Regions from separate parts of the Bacillus sp. LQ01 genome, predicted to be linked through region 2. Evidence: riboswitches for the same ligand, from Rfam matches in the RefSeq annotation. Region 2 holds a riboswitch; each other region holds the start of a gene.
The links. A riboswitch is a leader RNA that binds a small molecule or an ion and turns the genes downstream of it on or off. The one in region 2 is predicted to bind thiamine pyrophosphate.

Region 1: it holds a riboswitch for thiamine pyrophosphate, as region 2 does, so the genes downstream of both, thiT (energy-coupled thiamine transporter ThiT) here and tenA (thiaminase II) in region 2, are expected to answer to the same signal.
Region 3: it holds a riboswitch for thiamine pyrophosphate, as region 2 does, so the genes downstream of both, AC22L0_RS24020 (MTH1187 family thiamine-binding protein) here and tenA (thiaminase II) in region 2, are expected to answer to the same signal.

The regions. Positions count from the first base shown of each region.
Region 1 covers NZ_JBYEZL010000002.1:61,918-69,578, reverse strand. The annotation lists gene AC22L0_RS12655 (DUF350 domain-containing protein) at 1-170, opposite strand, end outside; gene AC22L0_RS12650 (PspA/IM30 family protein) at 250-915, opposite strand; gene AC22L0_RS12645 (lipoprotein BA_5634 family protein) at 1,319-1,897, shown strand; gene AC22L0_RS12640 (FeoB-associated Cys-rich membrane protein) at 1,934-2,104, opposite strand; gene feoB (ferrous iron transport protein B) at 2,118-4,106, opposite strand; gene AC22L0_RS12630 (FeoA family protein) at 4,103-4,330, opposite strand; TPP riboswitch at 4,525-4,626, shown strand; gene thiT (energy-coupled thiamine transporter ThiT) at 4,713-5,381, shown strand; gene AC22L0_RS12620 (sensor histidine kinase) at 5,590-7,440, opposite strand; gene AC22L0_RS12615 (response regulator transcription factor) at 7,437-7,661, opposite strand, start outside.
Region 2 covers NZ_JBYEZL010000001.1:1,724,337-1,731,997, reverse strand. The annotation lists gene AC22L0_RS08925 (DUF3937 domain-containing protein) at 1-75, opposite strand, end outside; gene tenA (thiaminase II) at 473-1,162, opposite strand; TPP riboswitch at 1,290-1,395, opposite strand; gene AC22L0_RS08915 (D-alanine--D-alanine ligase) at 1,468-2,382, opposite strand; gene pdxR (MocR-like pyridoxine biosynthesis transcription factor PdxR) at 2,387-3,835, opposite strand; gene AC22L0_RS08905 (homoserine dehydrogenase) at 3,925-4,950, opposite strand; gene AC22L0_RS08900 (esterase/lipase family protein) at 5,038-6,279, opposite strand; gene AC22L0_RS08895 (DUF3914 domain-containing protein) at 6,559-6,900, shown strand; gene AC22L0_RS08890 (lipoprotein BA_5634 family protein) at 6,977-7,661, opposite strand, start outside.
Region 3 covers NZ_JBYEZL010000004.1:112,793-120,453, forward strand. The annotation lists gene AC22L0_RS24015 (non-ribosomal peptide synthetase family protein) at 1-2,472, shown strand, start outside; TPP riboswitch at 2,525-2,626, shown strand; gene AC22L0_RS24020 (MTH1187 family thiamine-binding protein) at 2,728-3,048, shown strand; gene AC22L0_RS24025 (ABC transporter permease) at 3,020-3,793, shown strand; gene AC22L0_RS24030 (ABC transporter substrate-binding protein) at 3,790-4,788, shown strand; gene AC22L0_RS24035 (ABC transporter ATP-binding protein) at 4,785-5,534, shown strand; gene AC22L0_RS24040 (glycosyl hydrolase family 18 protein) at 6,169-7,661, opposite strand, start outside.

The DNA.
Region 1 (7,661 bases), on a different contig from region 2:
TGTGCAAATAATTTCATAATAAAACGAGTTGTTACAGCTGTATTTCCATTTTTAATTTCTTTTAAATCATTGTATTTTGTAAAAATTGAATCAACCCACATAATTGCAAATAAAAGTACTGCACTCGCTCCAGTCCATACAAGCATGGCAACTACATTCATCCATGTCATTGCAAAACCTCCTCTAAATATAATAGAAAACCGACATGAATATATTTAGACATGTCGGTTCATTTGTCTTTATTCTATATTATTTCTCATACTGCTTCATAATACGAGCTAATTCATCGTCAACAGCAGAATTTTTGTTTAAGCTTGCGAATTCATCATCTAATGATTTTTCTTTCTTATAAACTTCACCGCTTGCTTCTGCTTCAGCCTCTAATTGAAGAGCTTTCTCTTCCATACGGCTTAAACCAGCTTTTGCTGAGTTTGAATCAAATCCAGACATCGCCTGATTAATATTCTTTTGTGCTTTCGCCGCATTTACACGCGCTACAAGTGTCTCACGTTTATTTTTCAGCTCATTTAATTGCTTACGCATTTCTTCTAGCTTTAGGCGCAGGTTATCAGCAGCAGCTTTATTTTGCTCATAGCTTGCTTTATACTCATTCATCTTTTGTTCTGCGTTTTGTTTTTCTTCAAGAGCACGACGCGCAAGATCTAAGTTATTAGCTTGAACAGCCATATGAGCTTGCTCTTCACGTTTTTTCACAAGTGCTTCTTGCTCTTCAAATAATATTTTGAATTTCTTCTCAAGCGCGATTTGAGCCGCTACACTTTTCTCTGCTTCTTGTACATCCGCTTGCATATCACGTAAATATTGATCAGTCATCTTAACTGGATCTTCCGCTTTTTCAATTAATGAATATACATTCGACATTGTTAAATCTCTTAATCGTTTGAATACAGACATCTAAATTCCTCCTATGATATACCTCATATTTCAAATTCACTACTTGGAAAACTGAAAAATCTCCCTTTACAGTAAAGAATATTCATTTTTACAGCCTATGTGTTTATTATAACAAAACTAATATGTCCTTACATGTTATTTCCAAAATACATCCATTATAATATGACATTCTATATACAATATTGTATTTCTAATATATTCTCATTATCCCTCTTTGAAATTAACTTACTTTTGTGCAATTTCACTAAATTACATAAGTGTAATGTTACTGTAAGCTAACTCGATAGTTGCATTCTGATATTTCTTATACACTAATACCAGAAGCAACAAACAAGCTTCTTCACTTGTAAGCAATAATACAAAAATTGTATTTAATATAAAACATATAAAAGGAGAAATCATCATGAAAAAATTAGTAGGAATCGGATTAGCAGCAGCAATTTCACTTGGAGCATTATCAGGTTGTTCTTTATTAGGAGAGAAAGCGAACGGTTTTGTACTGTACGGCTCAGAAGAACAAGTTCAGCAAATTACAGATAAAAACAAAAAAGAAGTGAAAGAAAAAGACTTCTATAAAATGAAAATGACAACATTAGATGGTAAAAAAGTTCTTGTAATGGATAAGAAAACTGGTGAGGAACTAGTGAAAAAAGAGTTACTTAGCAAAGTTGATGAAAAAGACAACACGAAACCACTTGATAAATTACCAGCTGTAACAACAGAACAAGGTGTATTATTTGCAAAAGAAAAAGTAGAAAATGCTACACTTGATGGAGCGAAATTAAAATATGAAGGCAACACAATTATCGGAAGTGGCCGTGCATATACAGATATGTATGCGATTGTCGATGACGCAACTTACAACAATGTAAAAGGTGATGAAAAATCTGTAGGTGTATTAAAATTTGATAAAGACCCAAGTAAAGAATTCCCTGGTTACAACGGCGTCGAAGCTTCTCAACTTGTAAAAATTAAAAAGTAAAACAAAAAAGCTTTGCGACATTCGCAAAGCTTTTTTCTATTTATTATGAGCAACTTGTTCCATATCTGGACTACAAGTTTTCGACTGACATGACTTATTTAAAGAACATGCTGCGCATTTTCCTTTTTTACTTCTCTTTACAAAATTAACTAACGTGTATGCTGCATAACCAAAAATGATAGCTCCAATTATAATATTGACCATCATTATACATCTCCTTTTAGAATCCTAGTAAAGATCCAACTTGGTATATAATAAGCGTTAATACATAAGCAACAACAAGCGGGTAAACGACTGAGAAAATCGTCCATTTCGCTGATCCTGTTTCACGTTTAATAACAGCCACCGTCGCTAAACATGGAACGTATAATAAAATAAAGAACATAAATGCATAAGCTGATAATGCTGTATAATGTGCTCCCATTACGTTTCCAAGCACATCTTCTTTAACTGCATAAATAATTGCCATTGTTGAAACGACAACTTCCTTCGCTAAAAATCCTGTTAAAAGGGATGCTGCAGCTTGCCACGTTCCAAAGCCGAGCGGTGCAAATAGCGGTGCGATAAATCCACCAATCATCGCTAAGTAACTGTCTCCCATATCAACACCAAATCCTGATGGACCTGCATAGTTTAATAACCAAATGACAACCGAACCACCAAAGATGAATGTACCAGCTTTACGAACAAATCCTTTTCCTTTCTCCCACGTGCTCAGCCATAATGTTTTCGCTTGTGGCACACGGTAAGGCGGTAATTCAATTACGAAAATAGACTTTTCCGCTTTCAAAATCGTAAGAGACATAATTTTTGTAACTAATAACGCAAGAACAATCCCTGCAACATATAAAGAAAATACAACAGTCGCCTGACTATGCGGGAAGAATACGCCCGCAAATAATGCATATACAGGTAATCGTGCTGAACAAGACATAAATGGTGTTACTAAAATGGTAAGTAAACGTTCTTTCTCCTGTTCAATCGTTCTCGCAGCCATAATACCTGGAACGTTACATCCAAAACCGATAATCATCGGAATAAAAGCTTTTCCGTTTAAGCCGAAAAACTCCATAATTCTATCCATAACAACTGCAATTCGCGCCATATACCCTGAGTCTTCTAATAATGAAATGAAAAAGAATAGTGCAAAGATTTGTGGTACGAATACTAATACAGCACCAACACCGGCAATAATACCTTCTGTAACGAGTGCTTGAATAAAATGAGAAGCTCCAATACTTGTAAGTCCAGCCGTCACCCAATCCGTAAGCTGGCCACCAAAAAACTCATCTAACATATCAGATAAAGGTGTACCAATCCACGTAAACGTAACCTGAAAAATAAAAAACATAACTGCTAAAAAGATTGGAAGTCCTAAAATTTTATGTGTAATTAATCTATCAATTTTTTCTGAAAAAGGAATTTTTCCTTCTTTCTCATGCTTCATAACATTTGTTTTTAACTTTTCAATATACGCTTCACGAGTTTTGTAAATGTGCTCTTCTAACGTACAATCAAGTTTTCCTTCTAAGCGAGATCGAATGGCTATGAGTTCCTTATAAATTGGTAATGCTTTCATTTCTTTTTCTACTACTTCGTTATTGCTTAAAAATTGAAGTGCTAACCATCTCGGATGCTCGTAATTCGCTGTCTCTAAAAGAGCAATTACTTCTCCAATTCCTTCATCCATTTGTACACCATATGAAATAAGGAATGGCTTTTTCTCTTTTTTGTCATTTTCTTTAAGAGTCGTAAGCAGTTCTTCACAGCCTTTTCCACTTCTTGCAACAACAGGAACGACTGTTACACCTAATAGTTCTGATAATCGTTTTACATTAATGACAATTCCTCTTTGCTTCGCCACATCAACCATGTTTAAACCAATTGAGACTGGCTTACCAAATTCAAGTAATTGCAACGTTAAATGCATATTTCTTTCAAACTGCGAGGAATCTACGATATTTAACATATGATTAAATTCTTCTGTTAATAGAAAGTTTGTTACAACACCTTCATCACGTGAAACTGGATTTAAATCATAAACACCTGGTAAATCAATTAATGTTCCTTGTCTATCTTTTAATTTACCAACCTTCTTTTCTACTGTTACACCGCTCCAGTTTCCTACATACTCATAAGAACCAGTAAGTGCATTAAATAATGATGTCTTCCCTGTATTCGGATTCCCTAGCAAAGCTACCTTATTCACGCTAATTCCACCTTTATCATTTTCGCGTCACAATGACGAATACTAATTAACTGTCCACGACACTCCAATGTACAAGGACCTTTGAACATCGCTTTCTGTTTCAGGCGAAGTTCGCTTCCTTCAGCAAGACCGAAAGCAGCTAGTCTACGCTTTAATAGCTGATCTAAAGACTGAATACTTTTTACTAACACTTTCTCTCCAATTTTAATATCTACTAAACTCATAACCTTCCCCCTCAGAAGAGAATGATAATTATTTTCAAAAAAATTATACCACACCCAATTTCTCTTGTACTATACCCTTTTGCTTCATATTTATTAACATTTCGCTACAATTCTATTTCAATTATTGTCATACTGTATTCGTTTGCCATTCTCATCCATTTCGCTTACAATAAACAATAGCAAATAAAGAATCTCGTTATCACTGGGGGAGCCATGCCGCTGAGAGGGAACACTTCGTTCCGACCCTTCGAACCTGTTAGTTAATGCTAACGCAGGGATTGTGCAAACGTCCGAAATACATACCTCATTTTTATTTACGTATTTCGTATCCTCCTATGATATCTATTCTTTTTTGTACAACTTGGATTTAGGGGGAGACAACATGCGTAACACCAATTTACAAGCGATGATCGAATCTGCTATTCTTGCAGCCTTCGCCATGATTATCGATATTTTACCATTATCACTTAAACTTCCAACAGGCGGTTCTATCTCATTCGCTATGATTCCTATTTTTATTATTGCTTACCGCTGGGGCTTTAAATCAGCTTTCTTAGGTGGTTTAGTTTGGGGACTATTACAAATAGTCGTGGGGGATGCTTATATTTTAACACCTGTTCAAGCATTCATTGAGTACTTCATTGCCTTTGCTTTTATCGGATTTGCTGGCTTATTCTATCGTCCAATTCAAAAAGCACTTTTAACGTCTAATGAAAATAGTGAAGAACATTCAAGTTTAGGTAGTCGCAATGAAAAACCTTCAGCAAAACAAAACCATGGTAAGAAAATCCTTGTTTACATTATCCTTGCTACATTTGTCGGTAGCTTTGCTCGCTATTTCTGTCACTTTATTGCCGGTATTATTTTCTGGGGACAATATGCGCCGAAAGGTCAATCAGCTGTGTTATATTCATTAATCGTAAATGGAAGTACAATGCTTGGTTCTTTTATTTTATGTACAGTTTTACTTATATTTTTATTCCTCACTTCCCCACGCTTATTCAAAAGCATCAGTGCTTATCAAATGAATACACAAAAAAAGGGCGCTTAATGAGCGCTCTTTTTTCATATCGTAATATTAATTAAAAATACAATAAATGCGCAAAAGAAAATAAATACCATTATACTTAGCCAATTGCTATGCACGGTTCATCGACTCCTTACATAACCTCATTTTCTAACCAGATTATATCGCTTAAAAATAAAGATTAGGTAAAGATAATATGAAAATAAATTAAAAAAAGCGTAGCATGCATTATCTACGCTTTTTTCGGTAAGTAAAAGTAAAATAATACACCGTCTTCTGTATTTTTCACTCCATATTCAGCATCGTGTAATTCTAAAATATTTTTAGAAATAGCAAGCCCAAGTCCCGTCCCACCTTGTGAACGCTGACGAGCTGTATCCACTCGATAAAAACGATCCCAAATTTTATCTAATTGTTCTTCTTCAATGTGAGTACCTTTATTTTCAATGCACACTTTTATACGATCCTTCTCATCTATTGTAGAAATAATAATATCTTCTTTATTTGGTGTATAACGTATGGCATTCGTAATGAAGTTAACGATGACTTGTTCAATCCGGCCTTGATTTGCAATCACTTCAAATGAATGTATATTTTTATGAACATGAAGTTCTTTTTTCTCTATTTCCACAGATAGATGTTCACATATATCTTCAATTACTGTATCAATATAAAACGAAGACTTTTTCATTTTATATGTACCAGATTCAAATTTAGCTAACTCAAGCATATCCAAAATTAAAGTATCCATTTTGTCTACTTCTCTCTCCATCGCTTGAAAATAATACTCTTTTTTATGCTCAGCTACCCCGTCTTTTAAAATGGAAATACAACTTTTCATAATACTTAGCGGTGTTTTTAATTCATGCGAAACACCAGAAATGAATTCTTTCCGTGTATTTTCTAACTTTCTTTCCTTTTCAATATCTTCTTCTAACTGTCCAATATGGGAATGGAGTTTATTTGATAGCACATTAATATTTTTCGATAAATCTCCAATTTCATCTTTTGAAGTAATCGGTATTTTTTCTGTAAAATCTAATTGTGCTATTTTCTTCGTCGTATCATTTATTTTTAATAACGGTTTGGCAATTTGTTTTGAGTAATAGAACGAAGCTAAAAAAATAAGAACAACTACAAATGCAATGATATAGATATAGTAATCTTGCACCATTTGTACAGCTTCATCTACGGGCTGTAAAGAAGCCATCGCATAAATATATGTTACTGATCCGTCTTTTTCTATTGGCTTGATTAATAATTTATATTTAATATCATTTTTTTCATAGTCCATTGTTTGTGTTGTATATTGTATGGGCTTGCTCTCTTTTAATAATAAATTAGTTTGAAATTCTTTTATGCTATCTAAGAAGATGCCATTTTTATAAATTGGATTCACAGGACCTTTTACATCTGGTAACTGTACTTTTGTAACACGTCCTCCTATGTAAACATTTAATTCTTGAGCAGCTTGCTCCTGAACAGCTGGTTTCTTTTCCTTAACAAGTTGTTCCTCAACTGCTCTCTTTTTCTCCTCATTTAATTTGCTCATTTTCTCATTAAATGCTTTTTCTAACGGTTTATTAGATCCACTTAAATTCTGCTTAGATAAAGAAAAAGAGAATGGAATAAAACTATCTTCTTTTCTCACTCCAGAAAAATAAATTTCTTGCCCTAAAAACTGCTCTGATAATTTATTATCAATTTCCTCTATATTGACGAGATTACCTAAGGGAATTTTAAATATTTGTTGTCCAAAGCTCTTTTGTTGCCTACGATCTATCGTTACTTCAAAATAAAAATCATCTGCATGTTTTAAATTCCCGTTCTTATCTAATGTCGTAATCCACGTATTATTTTCTCTTAAAAAGTCTTGCTCTAGTTTCTGAATTTCTTCTGCATTTCCTGCATAATTTAAATAATTCTTCTCAAAAGAATTTAAATTCACTTTAATATCTTCCACTTTTCGATTCGCATAATATTGTTTAAAAAATATCGTTTGTCCAATAAATATCGTCGCTAAAATCAACATACATAATGCTGTTGTAAGAGTAAATAATTTTAGTACAATTCCTTTCTTCATACATTCCCCTCAAATTTATAACCAGTTCGTACTACAGTTGTAATATACTTTGCTTTCTCTCCTAATTTATTTCTTAAATTACGAATATGGCTATTCACCGTTCGATCATCGCCAGCAAATTCATATCCCCAAATTCTTGAAATGAGTTGCTCTCGCGTTAAAACGATTCCTTGATTTTTCATGAAATACACCAATATTTCAAACTCCGTATGCGTTAAACT
Region 2 (7,661 bases):
TAAAAATACAAACAACGATAAACCAAATCGAATTAATTTCTTATTTGTAAACATATAACACCTCTCAAAATTCATTGGATATTCCTGCTTTTGCTTCTTTATATTTACATATCTCTATATCTAATTTTAACACATAAAGAACTCAAAAAAATACGATATGCATATTTGCATATCGTATTAACAACACTCCATGATAATTTAGAAATTCCTGCAAAGAAAAAACAACTCCGTTACAGCTAACAGCTCGGGTTTCTTTTCTTATTTAACTTCATACCACCAACATTTACGTTCTTTGATTGTAAAATAAATGTGACAGAAGTTTATCCAGTTAATGCGTAGACAAGTAAATGAGCTAAATTATCGATATTCTATTTCGCCATATCAGTAGCACTAATGACTTTACGCAAATTTGACAAGAAAAAATATATAGCTAGGTATGATCCATACCTAGCTATAACATTACTTCTATTCTTTATCCAATTACGTCTTTTACGTCTGTATCCACTGGCCACTTTTCTAATGTATAAGCCATTTCCCAAAATGAATATTCATATTGACTGCTAATAATAAAATGCTGTTTCATACGTTTGCGATCTGCCTCTGTTACTTTTTCAGCGATAGTATCTAAACGTGTAATTTGTTCTTCAACTAGCGTACGGAACCAATCAGATCCATAAGCAGAAATCCATTCGTTATAAATTGGCTCTTCCGGCTGGCACTCTTTTAAGCGTTCGCCAATTTCATAATACAACCAATAGCAAGGTAAAATTGCTGCAATGATATCTCCTAAATGCCCTTCATACCCAGCACGATACATATGTGAAGTATACGCATATGCAGTTGGCGCAGGAATAAAATTATCTTTTTCTTCTTTTGTTATCCCTAGCTTTTTAGCAAAATTCTCATGTAAAGATAACTCTGCCTCATATGTATTTTGAGCATGATGTGCCATACGAGCTGTCGTCTCTAATTCAAGAGCTTTCGCAGCTCCTAAAGTTTGTACTCTAGCAAAATGGCTCAAATAATATGAATCTTGAAGCACATAATAACGAAAACTAGCTAAATCTAACGTTCCTTCACCAAGTTTTTTTACAAAAGGATGGTTAAAACTCGCTTCCCAAATTGAATCTACTTCTTTACGTAACGATTGTGAAAAAGTCATTTAAATCCCTCCAATAATATATAAAATATAGATATTTATCCACAGCTATTAACGCTTTAAAATAAAAAAACTTTCTTTACAGGCGTAAAGAAAGTGAAATTGACAGTATTTATTTACTCATTAAATAGCAACGTCTTTCCCACTTCCCTACGCTGGCATTAACCAGATCAGGTACTAAGAGTCTCAAAATCACATTTGATCTCAGCCTATAAAAGGCCCCCCTAGTGGATAAATATTTTGTTTTTATAATGTATTCATCATAGCATACTTCGTGAAACTGTCAAAAAATTAGTTATATAATTCCCTTAAAACCCTTCTTCTTTTCTAACTTTTAATGATGTTTCAATAATCATATCTAATAGTTCGCTATAACTAATTCCCGCCGCTTCTGCACTTTTTGGCAATAAACTTGATTGTGTCATCCCTGGTAATGTATTAATTTCCATTACATATGGAATTCCGTCCTTCACCATCATATCAACTCTTGCATAAACACTACATTTTAATGCTTTATAACAAGCAAGTGACGCTTTATTTACACGTTCATTAATTTCTGCTGGAAGTTCGATAACTTCCTCAACTGTACTAGTATCATCATATTTTGCATTGTAGTCAAAGAACTCGGCTGCATGTCGAATTGAAACTATAGGTAACTGTTTTCCATCCAGAATTGAACATGTAATTTCATCACCTTTTATATACTTCTCAATTACTACTTCAGAATCCCATTCGAATACAGTTTCTAGCATTGAGATCAATTCATTTTTATTATAAACGATTTTCACTCCGACACTCGATCCGCCAGAGTTTGGTTTTACTACTAATGGAAATCCTAACTTATCTAACTCATCAAGATTTAGATCCTCCATTTTTGTAAGTTCAATCCAATCTGGTGTTTCTACACCTTCATAACGTAAAATCTTTTTCGAAATATTTTTATCCATACATATACTGCTAGATAACATATTACTTCCGCTATAAGGAATCCCTAAACTCTCCAGTGTTCCTTGAACTGTCCCATCTTCTCCGTATTTTCCGTGTAACGCGAGCAACGCAAAATCAATGTCTTTCGCTTTTTCAATTAAATCCACTTTTTCATTTAATGTAATTGGAACTATTTCATACTTATTTTTATCTAAATGAGCAATCATTTCATTCCCCGTCATAATTGAAACTTGTTTTTCAGACGATACCCCGCCCATAATAACACCGATTTTCATTTTCTCAACTCCAAATTTCATTTTTTAATGTATCACCAATTATTTTAATTCCCCGAACTATTTCTTCTTCTTTCAAGCGCGAAAACCCTAATCGGAAAGTGTTCGCTCCTTCTCCATCAGAGTAAAAAACATCTCCAGGTGAAAACGTAACGCCTTTCTCATAACACTTTTGTAAAAGTGTGCGGGCATTCATATGCTCTTCTAGTTCTATAAATAAATGAAGTCCACCATCTCCAGTCATTCTTTTGAAATGAATGTACTGGTTACATGCCCCGACAGCTAACTCATATTTTTTCTTATAAACAGATCTTGCCTTTTTTAAATATTTCTCAAAATATCCCTCATGTAAATATTGAAACAGAACAGCTTGATCTAGCGTAGATGTGTGAATCGTTCTTGCTCTTTTTACGCTTTCTAAATAATGAATCAGCTCTTTATCTGCAATAATCCAGCCTACACGTAAACCAGGGAAAAGTACCTTTGAAAAGCTACTAATATAAATCACATTATTGCCAGCTCCCGCAAAAGTTAATAATGGAGCTAAATGTGAACCTGAATAACGTAATTCTTCATTAAATCCGTCCTCTATAATAGGAACGTTGTATTTTGAGAATAACCTCATCAATTCCGTTCTTTTCTCTGAACTCGTAACAATACCGGTTGGATTATGATAAGAAGGAATTAAATAAGCAAAATCAAAATCTTTTTCACGCAAACTTTTTTCAACTTCATTCGTATCAATACCATCCTCATGCATATCAATCCCATGAACTTCAAGTCCATGTAAACGGAACAGCTTTAGTGCAGCGTGGTGAGTTGGATTCTCACAAATGACACGACCAGATTTTTTTGATAAAGAAGAGAGTACAATATCCAATCCTTCTGTAAATCCATTTGTAATTAGAATATCTTTATTCGAAATGTCTACACCTTTCATTTCCATGTAATGAAGTAAATAATTCATTAACGGTCTATATCCCTTTGCATATCCGTAGTTCAATACGATGTCTCCTTCAATGGACATACGAGTAAGAAAAGCTCTTTTGAAATTTTCAACATCAAATAGCTTCTCATCCGGGGCTATACTATTAAAGACAATCATTCCCTTTTCCCAACGAACACCATGTTTCATTAAATCTAATTCATCCGCTAATGCGGTCACTGTATTAAGTTTATTTTTCCAATTTATTTCAACAGACGAAGTGTTAGATATATCCACCTTCGCAACAAAGTTCCCTTTTCCTTTAACTGCATAAATGAGTCCTTCTTGTTCTAAATCTGCATAAGCAGCGAGTACAGTGTTTCTACTCACACTTAGTAATTCACTTAGTTCCCTTGTTGATGGGATTTTTTGATCCCCGAGCAAATGCCCTTTCATAATCATCTTCTTCAAATAATCTTTCAATTGAATATAAACGGGACGATCTTTAACAACTTTAAAATCCTTAAACAATTCCTTACCCCCTGCAATCATTTTTTCATATTTATTTCATTCTCAAAAGGTCCACGACATATGTATTTTTTATAAAGGGCGGTACGGTCTTACAAATCTTTTCGATATAAGTTAATCACATCTTTTAAAGCTGCTGCTGCAGCGCCTCGTGGATTAGAAGCCCCACCAATTGTAGTAACTTGTCCCATCGTATCTGTAAAGAACGTAATTCCTTTTTCGGTCCCATTTACTTTTGCTAACGGATGATCTTTTTCTATTTCGCACGGTTCAACATTTAAATTCACATTGCCACCCTCATCCTTATATGTTGATGCTATTAATTTAATAATTTTATGTTGTTCCTTAGCATTTCTAATTTGCTGTTTTGTAACGTGCTCGATTCCTTTTATATGTATATCAGTAAGTGTTTTCTCTGTTTCCATTAAGCTGTTTGTCAAAAGTAACAATTTACACGCACTATCTGAACCACTTATATCTAATATAGGGTTTGTCTCAGCAATTCCTTTATCTTGTGCTTCTTTCAATGCTTCTTCAAATGTCATATCTTCCTCATACATTTTCGTAAGAATATAATTAGTTGTTCCATTTAATATTCCTTCTATTTTTTCAATACTGCAACCGGCTAAACTAAATTGTCCGATATCTAGGGTCGGTAATGCAGCGGCTGTTGCACCGCTATATCGAATTCGTACATTGGCGCCTCTTGCTGCTTCATTTATTTCTCTCCAGTTTGTAACGAGCGCCCCTTTAGAAATTGCTACTATATCCATCTGTTTCTCAATCGCTTGTTTCATATATTGTTTCCCTGGATTTCCATCTTTAAGATTTGTAACTGTTGATTCTACCAATACAGTACCACTTATGCTAGTTGTTGCACGTTCCTTCGGATGATACTCTAAATATTTTTCAATTGCAGCGGTACCGCCACCATACATCAATAAATGATGAAGTGATAAGCCGTCTTCATTATGTATTGCAATATTTCTCCCTAATACGCCACTTACAACTAATTGAATCCCATATGTTTCATATATATATGAATATTTTTCATTTAATAATTTTATAAACTCTCTGCCTACTGTTCCGTATCCTGATAATACAACTTGAATTTTCATAATATCCCCCCATATTTTTCTACCAAATCCCTCTTTCAATATAATATAAAGCGCTCTCGAATTCCATCGAGAGCGCTTTATTATTACCTATTTCGGTAAACGTGATAGCTTTTCAGCAATTGTTCTATAAAACTCTTGAATGCTAGAAAAACCTAATGAGTCTGAAACACTTAATCCTACCATATCGAGATGATCCCAATTCGCTTTCGTTTCGATATGATTCCATTTTCCAATCTGTAATGACCCATTATTATTTACAGCAACATTAGAAGATGGTGCAATCATAGAATTCGTATTTACTACACCATCATTTTGCCACCAAGAAGTATCAACTAACGGACGGTTTTCTTCATATCTCGCATAAGACCCTAAGAAAAATGCATTCCCCATCAACACTTTATTCATCGTAATATCCGGTAAATGTAAACCTGTTATAGGTGCTGCTTGTGATGCATGTCCACTATAGGATAAATAATACACATCTGGTTGCGTCTTTACCCAATTATTTAACTCCTTTGCACCATCTGTACTTAAATCCCATTGACTTATATCTTTTGTATTTTTCCAAAGTGAACTATTTAGAATACGATTACTATATTGGAAAAAGGACTCTCCAGCATTTTTCTTTATACCCCATTGATCCAATTTAAAATCATATAATGATAAATTATTGTTTCCTCCAAAGCTTGCAGCTGTAATGAGTAAATCTTTAACGAACGGTAGCAGAAGACTACCATCCGCAAGTGTTGTACCGTTGTGAGGGGTTGCTAATGTTGTAACACTATGAACATATGATTTTCCGCCTTCAAATAGTGGTGATATTTTGATGTCTGGGTGATTTTTCACATAATTCTTTTCTTCAAAACTACCTTCTTTTAATAGCTGTACTAATGTTCTAATCGTTTGTCCACCCATGCTATGTCCAACTAAATGAACTTTATTTGTTTCACTCCAATTCGGCGCAAAACCACTATAAGTTCTGCCAAAACGATTATGTCCATGTTTCTCAGCATGTACGGCACCATAGTCTACTGTCCCACCGCTAATTTGTGCATACAATTCACATGCACGATCCCAGTTACTAGAAACAGGTCCAACAGCTGCGGTATGTACCGTATAACCATTGCGTTTCAAATCTTCCTGTATATCATGAACACCACCCCAATATTTTACGCCAAGCATTTCTTCTCTACCCCATCCAGCAAATCCATTCACCAATATGATTGGATAATTATATTGTTGCCTCTCTTCAGCGTATGATATTTTCGCTGCGAATGAACATACGGTCACTAATGCGAAAAAACATATTTTTAAAAATAACTTCCCCATACTTTCTCCCCCTAATAAAACGTTTACATTTTTCTTTTTTAAAAAATTAACAGAATACTTTAACAACTTAAACATAATGTAAAGTATTTTATATACGTTGTATATATAGAAAACATATACAAATGTTGATAAATATTAATTCAAGTAAATATTTACTTTTTACAATACAACTTGTAAATCTGTTTATTTGAATTTATAATTAGATATAGTTGCCTCATGTTAAAAAGATTTAAAAACCATAAGAAAACTAATCTCATTGCTTGAAAAGGAGGAAAAAGCATGCAAATCGGATCAAATATTCATACATTATCTCAACCTACTAAAATAACTCCATCTACTCTTGAGCATAATACTATCTCTTCTACTAAACTTGAAAGTAAGAAAATAAATGATCCTATCAAGTTTGATATTCGTTCATCTGAAAAAGAAATGAAACAGCCTGAGCATAAATTTAATGAATTAGATTTATGGAAGATGTTAAAGGATAAAGGTGTTCCTTTATGGATTATACTTGAAATGCTACAAAAGGCTCGTAAAGAAAAAGAAGCACAAAATAATTCAGTTCAAAATTCAAATGCGATTGAAGAAACGAGTGAGACTCGATTAAATGAAGTAATGTAAAGCATAATAATTGATTTGTCTATAAACTAAAAAGAGTTCGAAGCTGATGAAATTTTTATCAACTTCGAACTCTTTTTTAAGGTTTTTCGCCAATCGTTACAAAGTGAAAAGATACTTCTCCTTCCAAACCTTTAATTAACTTTTTTACTTTGACATTTTCATTAACCAATGTATTATCTGTCGACATTTTAGGTTTTTCGTCACCTAGTGATTTTTTCAAATGAAGAAGATGCATTTTCATTTCATTTGCCTTTATTTCTTTATAAACACTATTTTTTGCTACAATCATATACCATTCCGTTGAATATTTACGATTGTTACCTATCCAAGCATCACTATCGTATGTAACAGGAATCTCTTCCTCTCCTATTTTAATACTTTTCATAGTCTTATTGTCTTCACTTGTAAATAATAGCGCCCCTTCTTTGGGGAATTTCGGTAACGTATCTATAATATAATTGGAGCCATTATCTTGTTTTCGAAAAAGTTTTTCTTTAATCAATGCTTGTGCTGTAGATTCATTTAAAATTAAGACATTTCCATTTCCAACTTCCCCTTTTTTCACAGAAAACACTTCATTTTCTTCCGTAATTTCCTGATAACGATTAATAATTGGTGAAATATTATTTTCATCTCCAATAATTAATACACCGTTTGCAGGAAATGGATTTTCCTTTTTAGAACATGCACTAAAACTTATTAATAATAGTATCGTTAACATAAAAATAGTTAAAGTTCTTTTCATCTCGTTTCCTTTCATC
Region 3 (7,661 bases), on a different contig from region 2:
ACGATGTTAGCACATAGAGGCGTTGTTAATCTGTACACTTGGATGAAAAAGCAATATGAATTGACAGAAGAGGATGTATTTGCTCAATTTCCTTCCTTTAGTTTCGATGCTTCTGTATGGGAGTCATTTGCTTCTTTATTCTGCGGAGGAAACTTGTATGTACTATTAGAGGAAGAGCGATTGTCTGTAGAGGCATTTGCAAATGCAATCTATAAAGTGAAAGCAACTTCAATCTTGGCATTAGCAACAATTTTTGTTCGACAAGTAGCAACTTATTTAGCAGAAGAAGATATATATAAGCTAGCTTCCCTAAAAAGAATTGCGATTGGTGGTGAAATGTTACCTGTAGAGGTTATTAAATTGTGGAGAGAAAGAATAGGTACAAATGTTGAAATTTATAATGTATACGGACCGACAGAATGTACTGTAGTGACGACAACCTATAAAATACCTAGTCAGTTAAATGAGGATGTTGCGAGTATTCCCATTGGTAAACCATGTGCTAATTATCAAGTTATGATTTTGGATGAGAATATGAATCTTTGTCCAATTGGTGTACCTGGTGAATTATATATAGATTCAGTGGGATTAGCAAAAGGGTATTTTAATAAGCCTAATAAAACAATTGAAGCTTTTATTCCGAACCCTTTTAATCCTATAGTTAATATATATAAAACAGGTGATATCGTTAAGTTGCTAGAGGATGGAAATATAGAGTTTTTACATCGGAAAGATGATCAAGTAAAAATTAGAGGACATCGTATTGAACTAGGAGAAATCCAAAGTAAAATTTCTCAAAATCATAATATAAAAGAAAATGCTGTTTTTGCTAAGAAGAGTAAGGAAGGTAGCCAATATTTAATCGCGTTCTATACAACTTTAAATAAAAAAGAAATACCAGAATTAGTTTATCAGTTACAAGAGCAATTACCAGATTATATGGTGCCATCTAAACTAATTTATATTAATGAATTACCACTTACACCTAATAAAAAGATTGATGTTAAGAAGTTAGCTCAGTTAGAAGAAAAGTATGAACCGGTTCGGCTACAAGAATATGTTGCACCTTCTAATAAAGCAGAAAAACAAATAGCGAACGCCTGGGCGGAAGTATTAGGAATTTCAAAAGTTGGAGTGCATGATGATTTCTTTACAATTGGTGGACATTCATTAAAAGTATTACGAGTCTTAACATTGTTAAAAGAAGATTTCTCACATTTAACAATTCAAGATTTCTTTAAAGAAAGAACGATATATGGATTAGCTCGAATTGAGCGAGAAGTAAAAGTAGAGAAAGAAGAAGTATTTCGTGAATATAAAGTGATTCACGAGCCAGATACTATCACGTATGCAAACGTTTTGGAAGAAACCCAGATTTCAAATGTCTTTTTAACAGGAGCTACTGGTTATTTAGGATCACACATATTATATGAATTGTTGAGAGATACATCTGCTACTATTTATTGTTTAGTAAGACCAACCAAAGATGTGCAGCAAAGAATTATAGATACATTAACAGGCTACTTTAATGATATATGTGAAGAATGGTTACAGCGTATACAGGCCGTAGCTGGTGATCTGGGAGAAGAGTATCTTGGGATGAGCGAAGAAGAATTTATGTTCATCAGTTCTAAGATGGATACGATAATTCATTGCGGTGCAGATGTAAGACATTTTGGAGATGTAAAACAATTTGAAAATATAAATGTCCAAGGAACTAGCCGTATGCTAGCATTAGCGGAGAAAGGTGCTACATTCCATTTTATTTCTACAATTGGTATCCCGTTAGAATTAGCGGTAGATCAATGGGATACATACATGAAAACTGGTGATTTTAATTACAGTGTAGACTTAGAGAATGTATATTCAAATAGTAAACTACAAGCGGAAAACATTGTTCGTGAAGCAATGAAAAATGGTTTGCGCGGAAATATTTATCGTGCAGGTAATTTAGCATGTCATTCAGAAACAGGTTCGTTCCAACAAAATATTGAAGGAAACGCATTTTATCGTCTTATTAAAACAATGCTATTAATTGGGAAAGCACCAAATGTGAAGTGGAAAGTTGATTTCACACCAATTGATTTTGCTAGTAAATCAATTGTATCGTATTTACAAGATGCGCAAATTGTAGGAGAGACGTTACATATTTGTCATCCACATCAAATTGAGTTTGAACAATTTATACAGCTAATTGGAGAGTGTGGATACAATCTTGAAATGGTTCCACTTTCAGAATATGTAAATACCGGACTTGCATTAGCGAAGGGAAATGAAGTAATAGCAGAGTTAATTGCTTCTCAAGTTGCAGGAGATGGAGCACAGCAATCTGAAATTGTAATGGGTACACGTAGAACGAATGAATGGATTAAGAAAAAAGAATTGATAGTACCAGCAATTAATAAAGAATTTATACAGCAGTTATTAGCTCATGGTGAAAAAGTTGGTTATTTTCCAAAAATAATGAAATGATTATGCATGCTTTTGTTTGTTCAATAAAATAAATCATGCTACAATGAAAACGAATTAAGGACCGGGGAGCCAATTGGCTGAGAGGATGTAAGTAAACATCGACCCTCAACCTGATCTGGATAATGCCAGCGTAGGGAGTTACTTAAAGTGATGTAGCATATGTTATTCTGTAATAACTTGCATACAAGGCTTTCCTACGCAGTAGGAAAGCCTTTTCTTATTTTTGAAATTTAATTTTATAAGGGGGATTTTATTATGTCACAACAAGTTACAATGTCATTTTCAGTAGTACCACAAGCGAAAACGAAAGATGTATATTCTGTTGTCGATAAAGCAATTGAAGTTGTGCAACAATCGGGAGTTCGTTATGAAGTAGGGGCAATGGAAACAACTTTGGAAGGAGAATTAGATGTACTTCTTGATGTCGTTAAACGTGCGCAACAAGCTTGCGTCGATGCTGGAGCAGAAGAAGTGATTACTTCTATTAAAATCCATTATCGTCCAAGCACTGGTGTAACGATAGATGAAAAGGTTTGGAAGTACCGTGATGAATATGCAAAACCAGAAGCAATCTAAACTTATTACAACTATTTGGCTTATCCTTCTCATTGCGATATGGGAAGGATCTGTTTCATTATTTAAAATCGAACCGTGGATTTTACCAAAGCCTTCTGCCATTGTTCAAGAATTAATTGGGATGAAAGATTTACTATTACCAAATACGATGCAAACACTGCAGGAAGTTATAATTGGACTATTCTTTGCAATTTTATTGGGGACGAGCATCGCAATTATTATGGATGTTATACCGTTATTTCGTATTTTAATAAATCCATTGCTCGTTATTTCGCAAACAATTCCAATTGTTGTACTTGCACCGCTATTTATTATTTGGTTTGGATATGGGATGTTGCCGAAAGTAATGGTCGTAATACTCGTTTGTTTCTTCCCAATTGCGCTTAGTATTTTAGAAGGTTTTCAAACAGTAGATAAAAATATGCTGAAACTGTTACAAACAATGAAGGCGACGAAATGGCAAGTTTACCAGAAGGTAAAATTTCCAGCAGTGCTCCCATACTTTTTCTCAGGTTTAAAAATTGCAGTTACATATAGCGTAATGGGGGCAATTATCGGAGAATGGCTCGGTGCAAGTGAAGGATTAGGCGTTATGCTTACGAGGGCTACAAAATCCTTTTTGACTGCCCGAGTATTTGGTGTTGCAGCAATCATCGTTATGGTGACATTATGCCTGTATTTTATCGTAGAGTTTATGGCAAGAATAACAGCACCATGGATATATAGAAAGGACGGCAGAAAATGAAAAAAGGTTTGAAAGTTATGTTAGCTGCCTTAGTAGCGGTAGGTGTGGCTGGATGTAATCCGGCGAAGAAAGAAGAAAGTGCAAGTAAAGATCAAAAAGTAAAAGTAGTATTAGATTGGTTTCCAAATACGAATCATACTGGCTTGTATGTAGCGAAAACGAAAGATTATTACAAAAAGCAAGGATTAGATGTAGAAATTATTCAACCAGGTGACAATGTAACAGCAGAGCAAATGATAGCATCAGGAAAAGCAGACTTCGCAATAAGTGCACAAGAAAATGTAACGTTAGCTCGTGTAGAAGGAATTCCTGTTGTATCTGTAGGAGCGATTATTCAGCATAACACTTCAGCGTTTGCATCGCTTAAGAAAGACAATATGACGTCACCGAAAGATTTTGAAGGTAAACGTTACGGCGGCTGGGGAGGACCAGCAGAAGAAGCGACATTAAAGACGATTATGGATAAACATCAAGCTGATTTTAATAAAGTTGAAAAAATCATCTTAGGACAAACAGATTTCTTTAAATCAATTGGCCGTGATGCAGATTTCGAATGGATTTATTACGGTTGGGATGGTATTGAAGCGAAGCGTCAAGGAAAAGAGTTAAATACGATTATGGTGAAGGACTTAGATCCAGCGCTTGATTTCTATAGTCCTGTTATTATTACGAGTGAAAAACATACGAAGCAAGATAAAGACTTTGTGAAAAAGTTTATGAGTGCAACGACAGAAGGTTATAATTTTGCAATTAAGGAACCGAAAGAGGCTGCTGATATTTTAATTAAAGCTGTTCCAGATGTGAATAAAGATTTAGTTCAAGAAAGCCAAAAATGGTTAAGTACGAAGTATCAAGATGATGCTAAAGCATGGGGAGTACAGAAGGAAGAAATTTGGACGAATTACATGAATTTCTTATATGACAACAAAGTTATTAAAAAGAAAATCGATGTAAAAGATGCTTTTACAAATGAATTCCTTCCAAGTGAAAAATGAGCGGATTACAAATAAAAAATATAGTGAAATCTTTCGACGGAAAGAATGTATTAGAGAATATTAGTGCCTCTATACAAGAGGGAGAGTTTGTTTCCTTTGTAGGACCGAGTGGTTGCGGGAAAAGCACATTATTAAACATGATTGCAAATGTTGAAAAACCAACAAGCGGGAACGTAACGTATAACGATAAGCAAGTACAAGAGCAAGATGTTGTTAGTTATATGCCACAACAAGATTTATTACTACCGTGGCGATCAGCTTTGCAAAATATCGTTCTTCCGTTAGAAATTGAAGGAAAGCCGAAAAAACAAAGGCTGACAGAAGGAATGGAAGCATTAAAGCAGTTCGAACTAGATGAATATGCAAACCATTATCCAGATGAATTGTCTGGTGGTATGCGTCAAAGAATTAGTTTTCTGCGCACATATTTATGTGAAAAGCCAATTATGCTGCTTGATGAGCCTTTTGGTAAATTAGATGCATTTACAAAAATGGAAGTACATAGCTGGCTTTTAAACTCTTGGCATCAAGAGAAGCAAACAATCGTTATGGTTACACATGACTTAGATGAGGCAATCTTGCTTTCAGATCGCGTATTTATTTTATCTCAAAGACCAGCGTCAATAGTTGGCGAGGTACAAGTGAAATTACCTAGGCCGAGAACGATGGATATGTTAACATCACTCGAATTAAAAAAGGATAAAGAAGAGATTTTAAGTGTGTTAGCTCCTTATATGAAAAAATAGAAAAAGCTGATGTTTTAATTTTAGACGAACGGACTAATCATTTGGATGTAGAAACTAAGATGGCTTTACAGGAAGCGTTACAACAATACAAAGGAACGGTTTTAATTGTCTCACATGAACCTTCTTTCTATGAATCGTAGATAACAAAATTATGAAATATAGAAGAATGGAATACTCAACAATATGAATAAAGAAAAGGCATTAGCTTTTATGAGCTAATGCCTTTTCTTTGTGATTAACATGATTTTCGAGAACTCTTACATGAGAATTGTATGAAGAAGCACTCTTATGGTGCGCTTATAAGCGTGCTTTTTCTTTTGTTATATTTATAATACGAAAGCCTTTCCCTAACAGGTGACTATCTTTCTTTATATATATAGATAGTTCAAAATGGAATAAAAATAATTCCTTTATGTAAAGGATAATATGGATATTATAGGAAGACAATAGAAATTAAAGGAAATTCATGTAAAATTCAAATGAACTTCATATAAACTTCATATTAGAAATTAAATATAATTATAATAGGTTATCGTGATATTTTTGATTTTTCATAAAATTAAAAGTTTGAATTTAGGAGGTATTGCTCAAACCTAAATTCAAACTTTATTGAAGTAATTAATGGATATTACGTCTAGTTTTCGCTAATGACGGCATTTAAAAGTTCGGCAGGATTACCTGTTCCTGCACCGCCAATTGTAATAGATCCACCAGGAGGAATTTCACCATTCCATCCTGCGTTCGTAATTACATAATGATTATTTGTTTTACTACTAATTTTAGAATCCCAAACTTGTGTTAAATTGCCGCTATAATCAAATTCTAATTTCCAATTTTTAATAGGAGTCGTTCCATTATTTTTGATTATAATCGAGAAGTTATAACCGCTGCCCCAATTCGAAGTGACTGAAAATGTAGCAGTACCATTTCCATCAGGAGGTGTCGTATTAGCTTCATCCGTTTTGACAGTAAGAGCGGTAGGTTGTGATTTATTTCCAGCAGCATCTTTGGCAATTACCGAAAATTTGTATTCCGTATTAGGTTTTAAGTTTTTAATTGTAATGCTATTTGTTGTTGTACTCCATTTCTCTTCTCCAGCAGTAATTTCATATTCCGTAACTCCTACGTTATCAGTAGATACAGTCCAGTTTAATTGAACTGAGTTTGAATTTTTATTCGTAACTACAATGTTTTTAACATTCGTTGGTGGCTCAGTATCTTTTTGACTAATAGGTCCACCAAGTAATTCTTTTACTAGCGTATCAAGTAATTTTGGACCACTGCAACTATATTTTGGACTTGTACGGCAATCTCCGCTTAGTTCCCAAAACATTGCTCCACTTAAACCTTTCGTCTTTATATAGTCTGTTTTGTATTTCATAGATTCATTGTCATCGTAGCTAATAAATGTGCCTGTAGTTGCATTATATAAGTAAGGTACTTTAGCTGTGTCATTCCAGTAGCGTACAAAACCATTTTTATTAACGTAATTGGCTGCTAAATCGCCGTAATCATACACACCTGTGTCACCGGTAGAGTAATCATCCCAAGTACCTTTAGAAGCAAGTTGCCCATCACTACCTGGTTTGCAAGGTTGATATTGTCCGTTATTTTCTTTGCCACAACTTTTCCAGCCACGTCCGTAAAAGGGTACGCCTAATACTAGTTTATCGACTGGAACACCTTCATTTGTATAAACATTTATAGCACCATCTACGTAAAAATTCGTATTTGCTGCTGGGTCATTTGGATCCTTATATAGAGCTGCATTATGATTAGAAGTAGCTTCCCATCCGCCGTGGAAATCATATGTCATAATATTAATCCAATCGAGTATTTGAGAAATTTTCTTTAGTTCTGTATGATCAGCGTAGCGTTGACTTGCACCTGAAGCGATTGTTAGTAAATATTGTTTGCCATCTTCAGCACCTGCTTTATTCAAAGCATTTCGGACGTCTTGAAGAAGGAGAGTGAAATTTTGTTTATCTTCAGGACGATAACTACCACCAGGAATCGTTTCAACGCCCGGATATTCCCAGTCTAAATCTACGCCATCAAACCCATATGCGCGAAGAAAAGCTACTGTAGATTCAGCAAATACTTTTCTTGTTTTTTCATCAGCGGCCA